DNA from 3 places in the Marinomonas sp. TI.3.20 genome. Region 1 is predicted to be linked to each of the others. Evidence: riboswitches for the same ligand, from Rfam matches in the RefSeq annotation. Region 1 holds a riboswitch; each other region holds the start of a gene.
What was found. A riboswitch is a leader RNA that binds a small molecule or an ion and turns the genes downstream of it on or off. The one in region 1 is predicted to bind thiamine pyrophosphate.

Region 1 (5,032 bases):
GATGAGTTCATCGTAATTTGGCACACCGTTTTCTTCTGGGTAAAACATAACAGGATGATAGCCTTCTGTGATCAGTTGGTTCTTTTCAAAATTGCGCAGTCCGCCCCAAATGGCATCGACTTTTCCAGAGGCCAGTGATGAAGACAGCGCCCAACCGACATTGACGATTTTCACATCATTCATGCTCAAACCTACGCTGTTGAGCATGGTGCCCACGGTAGCTTCTTCGTTGCCGGCGATCGAAATACCAATGGTTTTACCTTTTAACTGAGCAAGAGTGCTGATGCCGCTCTTTTTTAGGGTGATCATTGAATTAAGCGGTGTCGCGACCAAGGTGCCAGAGCGCACCAAGGGCAAGCCTTGAGCAATGTCCATAATCAAGCTTGGCTGGTAGGAAACGGCCATATCGACCTTGCCGGCCGCCACTAATTTAGACGGCGTGCTTGGATCTGCAGGTTCTTGAATGGTTACGTCTAACCCTTGTTCTTTAAAGTAGCCATGCTGTTTTGCGATCACGATGGGGCCATGGTTTGGATTAACAAACCAGTCCAACATTAGGGTGATTTTCTGCGTCTCGGCGAGGGCGTGTGTTGCCAAGAGCGCAGACGCCAAGGTCAGTAGAGTGCTTGCGATGATTTTTTTCACGTGCTTTCCTTTTGTTGTTAGTGAGAGATCAGAGTGCTTTGTTTCTATGGGAAATTGGTTTTAGCAAGAACATTAATGCTCCCAAGGGATGAGCTTTTTGAGGGCAAAGTCGGTGATGAAATACAAAGCCACCGAGAGTAGAGACAAAATAAATAAGGCGGCAAACATGTCATCTATCATCATGCGGGCGTTGGCTTGTAGCATGAGGTAGCCTAAACCAGCGCTGGAGCCGACCCATTCCCCTGCGACGGCTCCGATTGGCGCGATGACGACCGCGACACGAATGCCAGAGGCTAAGGCGGGAAGAGCGGCCGGTAGTTGGACATGAATAAGTTGCTGCCAACGGCTGGCTTGCAGTGTGTGAGCGAGATCAAGAAAGCCTTTCGGCGTGTTATTCAGCCCGTCGTAGCAACAAGTCGTGACAGGGAAAAAGATGATGATGGCGGCCATCACGACTTTTGAAGCAATGCCGTAATCCAGCCAAAGCATTAATACCGGCGCAATGGCAAACACGGGGATTGCTTGGCTGGCAATCAATATTGGCAGCAACCAGCGCTTGACTGGTTTAAACAGCAGCATTTGCAAGGCAAAAAACAACCCCATACTGAGGCCGAGCAATAAACCGAATATAATTTCTTGAGCGGTGACCCATGAGTGGCGCATCAATACGTCGTGGCGTAGTAATAAGCGATCCAACACCGACAGTGGTGTCGGCAAGATAAACGAGGGAAGATCAAAAGCGACAATCAATCCCTGCCAAGTTATCAGAATGGCGAAGACGATAATAATGCCACGCATTAGTGCGTAAAGTGCCTTGCTGCCAGAACTATTGTTGTTAGAACTATTGCTGCAATGGCGTTTTGTTGTCCGGCTGGCCAGAGGCGTTAAATCAGTCATTATCTCGCTCCAATGTCTGGAATATCTGTTGCTGAACAAGCGCAGACTCTGGGTCTAATTCTCGTAGTGGCGGCAGATTGGGCAAGGGCAATGATTCGGCTTGCGCAGGTGAACCGGTTAAAATGTATAAGCTTCCTGCTAGGCGAACTGCTTCTTGTGGATCGTGGGTGATTAACATGACAGTTTTGCCTTTTAACAGGGTATAAGACAGCTTCTGTAGTTTATGGCGGGTCACCGCATCCAACGCCGAAAAGGGCTCATCCATTAACACAAAAGGCTTGTCCTGCATCAGTGTTCGAGCCAGAGCGACACGCTGGCGCATGCCTCCAGACAGGGTTTGAGGAAGTGCATTTTGCGCTGCTAGCAAGCCAACTTGATCCAATAGGAAACGCGCTTTTTCACGCACTTCACGGGTGATTTTTTGTTGGTTAAAACGGTAACTTAAGCAGACATTGTCTTCGACCGATAACCACGGCAGCAGCAAATCCTGTTGCGCCATATAAGCAATGCGGTGCTGAAAAGGCAGGCCATCACTGCAGGTTACGTTACCGCGCCAGTCTATTTTATCGTCTAGTAAACCTGCCAAATAACGCAGTAGCGAGGTTTTTCCGCTGCCGCTGCGCCCCAGCAAACAGGTCCATTCTCCCGCGGGAATGTCCATCGAGATGTCTTGTAAGGTGGCTGTTTCTGCTCCATGGTAATGCAAGCAAGCATGCTGAATAGAGAGTCCAAGTGGTGTCTGGCTCATTGTGTTGAGCCATCTTGATGCAGGGCAAAAAAGTGATTCACTGGACCATGGCCTTGACCAATATGGAGCTGGTCGGCGTGCTTGATTGCTTGGCTAATGTAGGATTTAGCGAGGTGAACGGCGTCGAGCAAAGAGTACCCTTGGGCCAGATAAGACGTCATCGCAGAGGAGAGAGTACAGCCGGTGCCGTGTGTGTTTTTCGTGTGAATCCGTGGAGCAGAGAGCCTTTCGACTGTGGTGGCCGTGATGAGTAGATCAAGGCTTTCTTCTTGGTCGTCTAAGTGACCGCCTTTTAGCAGTATGCAACTTGCCCCCAACGCTCTGAGCGTGGGCACCATGGCGAGCATCTCATCTTCGTTGGTTGGTCTTGGTAACCCGGTGAGCGCAGCAGCTTCAGGAAGGTTGGGCGTGATGATGTCTACCAGAGGGAAGAGCGTCTGTTTGAGTGTGTTAATGGCGCTTTCTTGCAGTAATAAGTCGCCACTGGTGGCAATCATTACGGGATCTAACACAATGAACTTGGGTCGATATTGGCGCAGTGTATCGGCCACGGTGTTGATGATGCTGCTGTCCGCTAGCATGCCTATTTTAACGGCAGTGATCTTGATGTCGCTAAAGACCGCGTCTAATTGGCTCTTAACGTGGTCTAGTGGAATCGGAAAAATAGCCGCAACGCCGAGGGTATTTTGCGACGTAATCGCGGTAATGGCTGAGCAGGCGAAGCCGCCAGTGGCAGAAATGGCTTTGATGTCTGCTTGAATGCCGGCGCCACCGCCGCTGTCTGACCCAGCGATGGTCAACACAATAGGTGTGCCAAGGCCGTTTGGCTGAGACGTTGGGTGGTTGTATTTAACCGGGTTGCTGTGTGGAACAGAGTGACTAGACATATGAGCTCCTAACGGTGACGCAAGGAACTGCATAAGCCAATTTGATCAGAAAGTGTTATCTGAACGCTTTATCGAGAAGCCCAAATTGGTATATGGGACACAGTGGCAAGCACTGTTATCACAATAGTTCCCTACGCCAGTGTTAACTGAATCAGGTTCAACGGGTCTCGTGTTATACGATCTCAGCAAAAAAATGCCCCCCGACTATGATGGCAACGATGGTAACAAGATTTGGTCAAAGACTCATCATTTTTTAATAATGTAAACATCGTCAATAATAATTAGAGTCTTATTTTGTTCTTAGGTATTTGTTCTTAGGTATTTATTATGGATTGTTTTTTATGAATTATTTGCTTGGCACTCTGTTTTATATTCACATAGCCTAAAGTGTTTTGCTAAACCTAAGCAAAATGTGGGCTAAGGTTTTTATTCCCCATTCTCTTTGTTCCATATTTTGCCCACTAAAGTTCACTCTAAAACAGTGACGGTATTTCCCTGTCGCAGAAAATAATGGTCCTGGAGCAAATCCCACCCCTTCTAATCGGCACTGCTCTACTAGCTTTATACTGTCGACACTTTTATTAAGCTCAACCCATAATATAAAGCCGCCATTAGGAAAACTTACTCGAGTATCGTTAGGGAAATAACGTTTGATCACGGTGAGCATATGATCTCTTTGTTTTTCATAGCGTTGGCGCATAGTTCGAATATGTTTATCGTATTCACCGAGGCGAATGAATTGCGCAATAGCGAGTTGTGGAAGTGTTGGGCACATGGAGCTACTGACGTATTTTATGTGAGTTACCTTGTCTCGATAACGTCCTGGTGCAATCCAGCCAACTCGCATGCCAGGTGCGATAGTTTTAGAAAACGATGAGCAAAGTAGTACTCGACCGTCTTCGTCGAAGGACTTAATGGTCCTAGGACGAGGAAACTGGTAGGCGATATCACCATAAATATCATCTTCGATAATGGCAATGTCATAGCTTTGAGCGAGTCGATAAAGGCGCTCTTTTTTGTCGTCTGGCATGGTGTAGCCAAGAGGATTATTACAGGTCGGTGTGACTAAAATAGCTTTAATTGGCCATTGATCTAGCGCGAGCTCTAAGGCTTCTAGACTGATTCCTGTTTCTGGGTGAGTGGGTATTTCCATTGCCTTAAGGTTAGCGGCTTTAATGGCCTGCATAGAACCATAAAAGCTAGGTGATTCAATCGCAACAATATCCCCAGGCTCAGTTACGGCACGCAGACAAACAGAAAGTGCTTCTTGGCAACCTGATGTGACCACGATATCGTCAGGGTGAAGTTGGCAGCCAGAAGCGCCAGCTAAGCGACATAGCTGAGTTCGTAACTCTTGAGAACCCCTGATGTCGCCATAGCCGAGACCTAATTCTGGGCTTTTCTTAGAAAGGTCTGCCAGTGTTTTTAACAGCGGTTTTAATGTTGATACCGTCATATCTGGCATTGCATGTTGTAATTGAGCGCCTTTTTCGTCGCCGCGAATCATTAGCATATTAAAGACTTCTTCCCATTGGGATACATCAAGCGGCCGTTGAGGTGGGCGCGATACGCGAGGGAGATTATCAACACGGGGTTTTTGGACGACAAAATAGCCTGATTTTGGACGAGCTTCGACTAATATATCTTGTTCTAGTTGACGATATGCTTCTTGAACCGTCGAAATACTGACGCCATGTTCTTGGGATAATTGACGCACAGAAGGTAACTTATCACCCGGTTTATAAAAGCCTAATTCGATGTGTTCTCTTAGTCGCTTTGATAGATCTTGATATAGGCTCATGGTGTATTCTCCTTTGCACGTATAGCTGTATTGATTCGTCGCGATATTGTAGCT
Region 2 (5,032 bases), on a different contig from region 1:
GGCGATTCAGGTTATTTTACGAGAAGGGTTAAGTGTTATTGGTCTACTAGGGTATATGCTCTTTATTAACTGGCGTCTTTCTCTATTATTTCTTTTTGTCATTCCCTTTATTGGGCTTGTTGTTCGCTACGCTTCAAAGCGCTTTCGTAAGCTAAGTTTGAAAATACAAAATGCCATGGGCAGCGTGACAGATGTTGCCTCTGAGGCGATTAAAGGGCACGAAGTCATTAAGATCTTTGGCGGCAATGAATATGAAACTCAACGTTTTCATAAGACGGCTCAAGAAAATCGTCACTCACAATTAAAAATGGAATTAACCAAGGCACTGAATGTGCCTATTATTCAGTTTATTATTGCCTTGTCTTTGGCATTGTTAATTTGGTTAGCATTAGATCCTGCTATTTCAGCAAGTATGTCTGCCGGTGATTTTGTTGCCTTCATCGGTGCTGCAGGTATGTTGAGCAAACCTATGAGACAGTTAACGTCTGTAAATAGTATCTTGCAAAAAGGGATTGCCGCAGCGCAAAGTATTTTTGCATTTTTGGATTTAGACAGCGAAAAAGACACTGGTAGCAAAACAGCAGATCGCTTGAAGGGTGATATTAGCTGGAAAGGGTTAACCTTCCGTTACCCAAAAATGGAAAAAAATGCACTAAACGACGTAACCTTGACTTTGCCGGCTGGCAAGAAGTTGGCATTGGTAGGGCGTTCCGGTAGTGGTAAATCGACCTTAGCTAATTTGATTCCGCGCTTCTACGATGTGGATGATGGCTGTCTGTTTATAGATAATGAAAATATTAATGACTACACCTTGCATGACCTCCGTAAAAATATTGCTCTAGTGAATCAACAGGTGGTTCTTTTTAATGGAACGATTCAGGACAATATTGCTTATGGTGGCTTGAGAGATGTGTCCAGAGAAGAGGTTGTAGAGGCGGCAAAAGCGGCCAATGCTTGGGGCTTTATTCAAGAACTAGAGCTAGGTTTAGACACATTGGTTGGCGAGAATGGAGTGTTGCTTTCTGGTGGACAACGTCAGCGACTTGCGATTGCTAGGGCCATCCTAAAAAACTCTCCTATTCTTATCTTAGATGAAGCAACGTCTGCGCTAGATACTGAGTCCGAACGGGCTATTCAGCAAGCGTTGGACAAACTGATGGAAAATCGAACTACCATTGCGATTGCTCATCGACTTTCTACTATTGAAAACGCTGATATCATTGCGGTTGTGGATCATGGAGAAATAGTTGAGCAAGGCTCTCATCGTGAATTATTGGCTCTTAATGGCGCTTATGCCAAGCTCCATAATCAACAATTTAGCGATGTTGCTGAATAACGATGTGGCTTTATCGTCTTTTGTTGTTGGTATTAACCCCGCTTATACTGGTTAAAATCCGGCGGTTTAGAAAAACCTATCCTGCGTATCGAGCTCGGGAAGCTTTTGGTTTTTGGCAGCCAGTTAAAGCAGATATTTGGATTCATTGTTCGTCAGTGGGAGAGGTGCTAGCAGTGCGTCCTTTGGTAGCTCAATGGGCAGAGAAATACCCTGAGCGATCAATGCTTATTACAACGATGACACCGACAGGTGCTGAGCAAGTTGAAAAGACATTTCCGTTTGCGTCTCACCGGTATTTGCCTATGGATTGGCGGTGTGCGGTTAAACGCGCATTAAAGCAGATTGACTGCGATCACTTATTGATTGTAGAAACAGAGCTTTGGCCTAATCTTCTGCTACAAGCGAGGCGTAAAGGCTTGCGTATTAATATTGTCAATGCCCGCTTGAGTGAGCGCTCTTTTAAGCAGTACCAGCGTTTTCCCCGTTTATCGAAGCGATTAATGGCATTGCCAACGAGTTTCTTGGCACATGCTCAGGCAGATGCCGACCGCTTCAGTGCATTGGGGGCGAACAATGTGTTGGTTACCGGCAGTATTAAGTTTGACCTAAGTGTGCCGGCCTCGGTTGCAGAGCAAAACTGGCATCGGCAAATGTCGAGTTCGTTTGTCTGGACTGCGGGTAGTACGCATAACGGCGAAGATGAACCTTTGCTAAAAATCCATCAAGCGTTAGTGGAAAAATACCCTGATGCCTTACTGATTTTGGTTCCTCGACATCCTGAGCGCTTTCAGAGCGTGTATGAACTGGCTTGCGAATATTTTGATCATGTCGCGTTGCGCAGCGAGATCGAACCTGCAAACTGGGCCGGGTTGAATGTTGTTATCGGAGACTCTATGGGTGAGCTGATGCAGTACTATCAAGCGGCTGATTTGGCTTTTGTCGGTGGTAGTCTTATTAAGCGGGGTGGTCATAATCCTATTGAACCTGCTTTGTTGGCTCGAGCTACACTGGTTGGGCCTTTTACCTTTAACTTTGCAGATATTACCGAGCAGCTTATCCAGCATCGTGGTGCTATTCGCTGTCAAAACGCAGAACAGCTACAAGAAGTGGTGATCTCATTAGCAGGAAAGCACAGTCAGTGCCATCGTCTTGGGCAAGCAGCCTTGCGGTTTGCTCAGCAAAATCAAGGTGCAGTGACGCGAGTTTTATCTGAAATAGACTTCCGCTAGACGACTGATTACAATAGCAACACAATTATCTCATGGGGTGTTTTGGTTGAATTTTAGCCATCACTGAGAAGCGGATACGCTAACCCATTGAACCTGATCCAGATCATGCTGGCGTAGGAATCGAGATAGCAAGCCCTTCTTGCCATTTCCCCTGTACGCCGCTCACTTTTAGGAGCGACACAATGAATAAATTTTTACTAAGCGCTGGCGCCATCACGGGGGCGTTATTGTCTTTCTCGAGCGCTTCTTTTGCCGAAACCTTGAATGTTTATACCTATGATTCTTTTGCTTCTGATTGGGGGCCAGGTCCAAAAATCAAAGCCAACTTTGAAAAAGAGTGTGGCTGTGAATTAAAGTTTGTCACCGTCGATTCTTCTGTTGGTCTTTTATCACGAATACAGCTTGAAGGTAAAAATTCAGCGGCAGACGTTGTGCTAGGCCTCGATCTTAACCTAATGAAAAAAGCAGAAAAGACGGGATTGTTAGCGGATTCTGGTGTTAATACGAGCCATGTTGTTACCCCTAATACTTGGACGAGTCCTATTTTTGTGCCATTTGACCAAGGTTATTTTGCTTTTATCTATAATGCAAACAAGCTAAAAACACCGCCGACCAGCCTGAAATCTATTGTTGAAAATCAAAATCTACGAGTCATTTATCAAGATCCGAGAACCAGTACGCCTGGGTTAGGTTTGTTGCTTTGGATGAAAGCAGTTTATGGCGATAAAGCGGCTGACGCATGGGCCACGCTAGCAAAGCACACGGTAACCGTGACAAAAAGCTGGTCTGACGCGTATGGTCTTTTCTTAAAAGGCGAGTCGGATGTGGTATTAAGTTATACAACTTCACCTGCTTACCATGTGATTGAAGAAGGCAAAACACAATATAAAGCGGCCTCCGCGAGTGAAGGATTTTATCCACAAGTAGAAGTGGCAGCGATGTTAAAAAATGCGCCACATCCTGCTTTGGCTAAGAAATTTATGCAGTTTATTCTAACGCCAGGTTTTCAGTCTACTATTGCGACGGGGAACTGGATGTTCCCTGTTGTTAAGCAGGCCAAGCCATTGCCAGCGGTTTTCAGTACTTTGCCTAAACCAGTGAAGGTGCTAACACTGTCAGCTGATGAGGTTGCTAAGCATCGTCAAGCTTGGATAAATGAATGGCTTGAAGCAACGACACGCTAATGGGGCAATGTCGTTCATCTGTTCGTCTTTTTATGCGGCTGTTACCTGCATTAATCGGTGTTTTACTCTTTGTATTTATTGGAGCCGCCAGTTTGGCGGCTCTATTGCATTATATGGATATCTCACAGTGGTCGGGATATTTACAAAATGCGTATTTGTGGCGAATTATTCGATTTTCATTATGGCAAGCGTTATTAAGTAGTGTACTTAGTTTGCTTATTGCGATTCCGGTTGCTTCTTGTTTAAGTCATCGAAAATTTAAAGGTAAAAATTTACTGCTACAGTTATTTGCTGTGTCTATGGTGGTGCCAACGATTGTTGCCATTTTAGGTATTGTTGTGGTCTATGGTCGATCTGGTTGGTTAGCGACAGGGTTAGGGATCAATGTTCCTCTTTATGGGTTACTAGGTATTTTGTTGGCGCATGTGTTTTTTAACATGCCGTTGGCAGTGCGGCTGTTGCTACAGGGGTACAATCTTGTGCCTTCTGGGCAATGGCGGCTCGCTTCTCAATTAGGATTTTCAAGAGGAGCATCGTTTTCGCTTATTGAATGGCCTTATATCAAAAAAGTTCTACCAGGTGCTTTTGTTCTGGTGTTTATGCTGTGTTTTTCAAGCTTTTCTGTTGTGTTGAGTTTGGGAGGTGGACCTAAATCGAGCACCTTGGAAGTAGCGATTTATCAGGCGTTACGCTTTGATTTTGATTTAGATAAAGCCAGCTTTTTATCACTACTTCAAGTGGCCATTTGTACGGTAGTTGCAATGGTTATTTATAAAGTGGTGCCTAAAAATCAACAAGATGCCAGCTTGTTGAAAGTGCAATCTTATTCCGTACGAGACAGTAGGGTGGCGCGCGGCTTTGATATGTTCATCATGATTATTGCTTTGTTATTAGTCTTGCCACCATTTTTGGCTATTTTTGACCCTATATTTTCAGATAAGTTTTTACCTACACTGCTATCAAGGGCGACGTGGCATGCTGTCTGGGTTTCTTTAAAAATTGCGATACCTACAGCACTGTTAAGTTTGTTGCTTGCTGGCTGTTTTGGTGGCCTTGCTCGTAAGGCGATGGACCAAGGTTGGTGGTCGTTCCTACCAAGTAAATTAGAGCATCTAGGAAATATGATTCTTATGGTGCCGGGATTGGTGTTGGCGACAGGGTTATTTCTATGGCTTCGCGAGTTTGGCTTTAGTTTGCAATCCAGTTATTGGGTCGTTGTCTGGGTCAATGCGGTAATGGCGTTGCCCTTCGTGCTGAGAGTATTGATGCCGGTAGTGTATCAG
Region 3 (5,032 bases), on a different contig from region 1:
TTCGACGACGCCTGCTTGGCCGTCGCTTAACTCAGTCACGGTCGGTAAGTACTGAGTTTGATTAGGCCAGCCAGTATGACCATCAAGATCACTGGCCAAATAGGTTTGTGCCATGGTAGTGGCATCCAGCTCGTCGTAACCATGACCTAAAAAACAAGCCATTGAAAACGCTCGGCGGTAGGATTGCGCCTGTGTTAAAGCAACAGAATCGCAGGCAAACGAAAAATCGTACATTTTCTGCTTCGTCACATACCACACCGATGAATCCTGCTCATCGGTCAACAGCCACACAGCGTCAGAGACTGCAAACCAAGGCGCCAACGCGGCATGAACATCTGCTACAGACGTCGTATCGTGACAATCTATTAAGCAATCAAGCTGACGCTTCGGCGCTAGAACGACATCCGTACTGGTGAGTAACTCGCTCAAAAAGCGCTGACCGTTCACATTGCTATCAAGGTCAGCATTGAGCACCACAATCACTGACGGCAATAACGCCTTGATATGCTGAAGCCATTTAGCGCAGCACACCATCAATTCGTTGGATGGCAGTGCATGCAGATAAATGACATCGGCCATAGATTGATCAAGCAGCGTTTGCCATTGGTCATCGAACTCGACAAATGAGCAGGGGCAAGTGGACGCGCCTGCTTGCTGATAACTGTCGATATACTTCACAACACACGGTAAGTGCTCGGCAATCGACACAGATAAGGCAAACGAGCCAGTGCGAGATTGACGTGCGCCAACCTGCCAAATAACGGGAAGTTTATTCATGTTATCTCTCAACCTAAGCCAGCTTGTCTGTGGTCAACTTGTCTGTTGTTAACTTGTCTGTGGTCAAATAGACATCACTGCCCAACTCACGAAACTGCTCAGACATTTTCTGCATACCCTCTTCGGCATCTTGCTGTGCCGCTGCCGCTTGATCTTCTAAGCCTTTGGCATACTCACGTACTTCTTGAGTGATTTTCATAGAGCAGAATTTCGGACCACACATAGAGCAAAAATGCGCGACTTTACCAGACGCCTGAGGCAAGGTTTCATCGTGATAAGCGCGCGCTGTGTCTGGGTCAAACGCAAGATTAAATTGGTCTTCCCAGCGGAACTCAAAACGCGCCTTCGATAACGCATTGTCACGTACTTGAGCGCCGGGGTGACCTTTAGCTAAATCCGCGGCATGGGCGGCGATTTTGTAGGTAATCAAACCTTCTTTAACGTCTTCTTTATTCGGTAAACCCAAATGCTCTTTGGGCGTCACGTAGCACAGCATGGCACAGCCATACCAACCAATTTGCGCGGCGCCTATGCCAGAGGTAATGTGATCGTAACCCGGTGCAATATCTTGAGTGAGCGGCCCTAAGGTATAAAATGGCGCTTCATGACAATGCTCCAATTGCTCAGTCATGTTCTCTTTGATCAACTGCATTGGCACATGACCAGGGCCTTCGATCATCACTTGCACATCGTATTCCCATGCCACTTTCGTCAACTCACCTAGAGTGCGCAGTTCTGACATTTGTGCTTCGTCGTTAGCGTCCATAATCGAACCGGGGCGTAAGCCATCGCCCAACGAAAGTGACACATCGTAGGCGGCGCAGATTTCACAAATATCGCGAAAACGCTCATACAAGAAGCTCTCTTGATGGTGAGCCAAGCACCATTTCGCCATGATGGAACCACCACGAGACACTATGCCGGTTAAGCGCTTTGCCGTCATAGGTACAAAACGCAGTAACACACCGGCATGAATGGTGAAATAATCCACGCCTTGTTCAGCCTGCTCGATTAAGGTGTCTTTAAAGACTTCCCAATTAAGCGCTTCAGCCACGCCGTTCACTTTTTCTAACGCTTGGTAAATCGGCACAGTACCAATGGGCACTGGAGAATTACGCAAGATCCATTCGCGGGTTTCATGGATGTTTTTACCGGTGGACAAATCCATCACGGTATCAGCACCCCAACGGGTTGACCAAACCAACTTTTCGACCTCTTCTTCAATGGAAGATGTCACCGCTGAATTACCAATGTTGGCGTTCACTTTTACCAAAAAGTTACGCCCAATGATCATAGGTTCGCTTTCTGGGTGATTAATATTGGCAGGAATAATAGCGCGGCCAGCGGCCACTTCATCGCGGACAAATTCTGGCGTAATGCGCGTTTGGATATTGGCGCCAAAGCTTTGCCCAGGATGCTGCTTGCGTAATAACTCACTTTTTATGGCGTCTAAATTTTGATTTTCACGCAGCGCAATGTATTCCATTTCAGGGGTAACTATGCCTTTTCTAGCGTAATGCATTTGCGTCACACATTGGCCTTCGCGGGCTTTTCGTACTGTCAGTAAGTTTTGAAAACGCAGGGATTCAAGGGCAATATCCGTTAATCGCGCTTGAGCAAATTCTGACGACACATGGGGTAATGTTATGGTGTCTTGACGGCGTTCAATCCAAGGCGCACGCATAGCCGCCAAGCCTTGGTGCACATCTATATTGGCTTCTGGGTCTGCATAAGGACCTGAGCAGTCGTACACGTAAATCGCTTCATTAGGTTCGAAGGTCAAATTATCTGGATCTGAACCGATTGGCGTATCCGTCAGATTGATTTTGCGCATTGGCACGCGAATCGACTCTTCTGACCCCGTCAGATAAATACGCTCAGACGCAGGAAAAGGCCTTGCTTGTAGGGATTCGATAAAAGTTTTGGCATCAAGACGCGCTTGATCTCGGGTTTTTTTAGTGATTTTTTGTGAGGTTGACATAAGCAGTTCCTACTATGAAAAAATAGAGAATTGCTTGTCTGGGTGCTCGATTACGACAAAAAATACCCATTATTAACGGGATTTAGTTCGCAAAAAAGATGAGCCCTGTGGAGGTATTAAAAGATGATGAAAATAACGTGACATCAAATTAACAACCTTCACAGGAGTTCATTTGATGCAGATAAGAAAAATAGAGACTTTCTTGTTTCCTACGCGGGTGTTAACCCGATCAGGTTCTGCGGATCCCGCACTTAATGATGCGATCTCAGCCAAATGGCACTCCGACAAGTGCCAACGAGTATACCCAGTCTTTCTCTAATGTAAACACTCAGCGCCCACATTAGAGTCGACCAGATATTCAGAAATCAAGCCAAGTAGGTGTTATTAACCCTGCATTTCTAGTGCCATTTTATAAAGATAATTCTTCTTCTCACCCGTTAATTTAGCCGCCATTGCCGCGGCTTGCTTAACCGGTAAATCCTCTAACAAGATCCCCAAAATACGCTTGGCTTCGAGTTCTTTTTCATCACCACTTTCTTGCGTAAAACTCAGCATTACCACGAACTCGCCGCGCATTTGGTTCGCATCGACATCAAACATGGCGAGTATTTCCGCCGCCGTACCCGATAAAAAAGTTTCAAACGTCTTAGTAACTTCTCGAGCAAGTACCAATCTAGCATCGTCACCGTAGACACTCAAAACATCCTTAATTGAATCATAAATACGATGGGTTGATTCGTAAAATACTACGGTTCCCGCTTGCGTTTTCCATGAGTCAAACAAATCACAACGTGCTTTGGACTTCGCTGGTACAAAGCCTGCAAAAAAGAATTGGTCCGTCGGCAAACCTGAGGCACACAAAGCAGAAATCAAAGCACAAGCACCTGGTACAGGCGCAACAGTTAACCCACGAGCCCGCAAGAAGCTGACAATGTGATAACCTGGGTCAGAAATAAGCGGCGTTCCAGCATCCGACACTAAGGCCACGCTTTTGCCCTCTTCGAGCAAACTGGCGACGTACTCGGATTTGTCTTTTTCATTATGATCGTGGATCGAAAAAAGCTTCGCCTCGATACCAAAGTGATTCAATAGACGGCGCGTATGACGCGTGTCTTCTGCGGCAATATAGTCTACTTCCCGTAAAATCTTTTCAGCTCTTCTACTAAAATCATCAAGATTACCAATCGGAGTTGCAACTATGTATAGCGTGCCCCTCACATCATCTGAACTATGTGCTACCATACTGCCTCTTTTATCTGTCATTTTATGAGCTTATGAGCCTAATTAATCTCCGCATCATATCATTAACCGTCTGTGCATTGCTGCTAAGTGCTTGTAGCTCGACGAATTTAAATAGATCTCAGGACAATTTACCTCAGTACGCACCACCTGGAAGCCAAGAAAGTGGAGTGCCTGACAGTATTTATCATCCCTATAAAGCGCCAAAAGAATTAACAGACGCTTATGACAATGCCCTACAAAGTTATAAAGATGGCGATTACCTAAAAGCCCGAGACGCACTAGGTGATAAAATATTAACTACGCCTTCACGCATACAATTTAAAGCATTGTTACTAGCATCACTTATTGCAGCGAAGCGCGATGATCCAATGAGTGCAATGGATTTATTAGCCCAAGCTGAAGCACTACCATCCGCTAATGAAACTGAAAACCAAATACAAATAAGTGAAACAAAAGCCACTATTTTTGAACACACTGGCAATTGGTCAGAAGCCATAAAGCTACGCCTTTCTCTGGACGACACTTTAACTGGGGATAACAAAAAGCTTAATCAAGCTCAGCTATGGACATCGATCCAAAATCTGACAGATACGCAAGTACTAGAACTGAAGCAAGCCAACCTACCCAACCTCAACGGCTGGCTCACTATCAGTAATATTTTACGCAACCAAACGCTTTCCATAGAGCAACAACTTGTACAGTTTCAACAATGGCAAGGCCAACACCCAGAACACCCAGCTGCAATTAACCCGCCATTGGACTTCCAAGTTATTGCAAAATTAGGTGAAACACCGCCAACTAAAATCGTATTAATGTTGCCGATGAGTGGCAAACTGGAACGCGCTTCTCAAGCGATTATTAAAGGGTTTTTCTCCGCTTATTATCACCAAACAAACAAACGTGCTGACATCGCCATTGTTAACACCAATGATTATAAAGAAATAAGCGACGCCATAGCGGCAGCCAATCAACTGAATCCCGACGTGATTATTGGCCCTCTTAAAAAGAACAACGTTGCACGCATTAGCCAAA

Region 2: linked by a shared signal. The riboswitch ahead of thiB (thiamine ABC transporter substrate binding subunit) and the one ahead of thiD (bifunctional hydroxymethylpyrimidine kinase/phosphomethylpyrimidine kinase) in region 1 are both predicted to bind thiamine pyrophosphate.
Region 3: linked by a shared signal. The riboswitch ahead of thiC (phosphomethylpyrimidine synthase ThiC) and the one ahead of thiD (bifunctional hydroxymethylpyrimidine kinase/phosphomethylpyrimidine kinase) in region 1 are both predicted to bind thiamine pyrophosphate.

The regions. Positions count from the first base shown of each region.
Region 1 is NZ_JBAKAS010000013.1:35,480-40,511, forward strand. Features, by position in the region: gene V6259_RS13310 (ABC transporter substrate-binding protein) at 1-645, opposite strand, end outside; gene V6259_RS13315 (ABC transporter permease) at 718-1,542, opposite strand; gene V6259_RS13320 (ABC transporter ATP-binding protein) at 1,535-2,290, opposite strand; gene thiD (bifunctional hydroxymethylpyrimidine kinase/phosphomethylpyrimidine kinase) at 2,287-3,177, opposite strand; TPP riboswitch at 3,289-3,390, opposite strand; gene V6259_RS13330 (aminotransferase-like domain-containing protein) at 3,560-4,978, opposite strand.
Region 2 is NZ_JBAKAS010000003.1:163,490-168,521, reverse strand. Features, by position in the region: gene msbA (lipid A export permease/ATP-binding protein MsbA) at 1-1,336, shown strand, start outside; gene V6259_RS04970 (3-deoxy-D-manno-octulosonic acid transferase) at 1,339-2,565, shown strand; TPP riboswitch at 2,589-2,703, shown strand; gene thiB (thiamine ABC transporter substrate binding subunit) at 2,748-3,749, shown strand; gene thiP (thiamine/thiamine pyrophosphate ABC transporter permease) at 3,749-5,032, shown strand, end outside.
Region 3 is NZ_JBAKAS010000002.1:93,052-98,083, forward strand. Features, by position in the region: gene thiE (thiamine phosphate synthase) at 1-777, opposite strand, end outside; gene thiC (phosphomethylpyrimidine synthase ThiC) at 791-2,758, opposite strand; TPP riboswitch at 2,948-3,052, opposite strand; gene rsmI (16S rRNA (cytidine(1402)-2'-O)-methyltransferase) at 3,143-4,021, opposite strand; gene V6259_RS02960 (penicillin-binding protein activator) at 4,033-5,032, shown strand, end outside.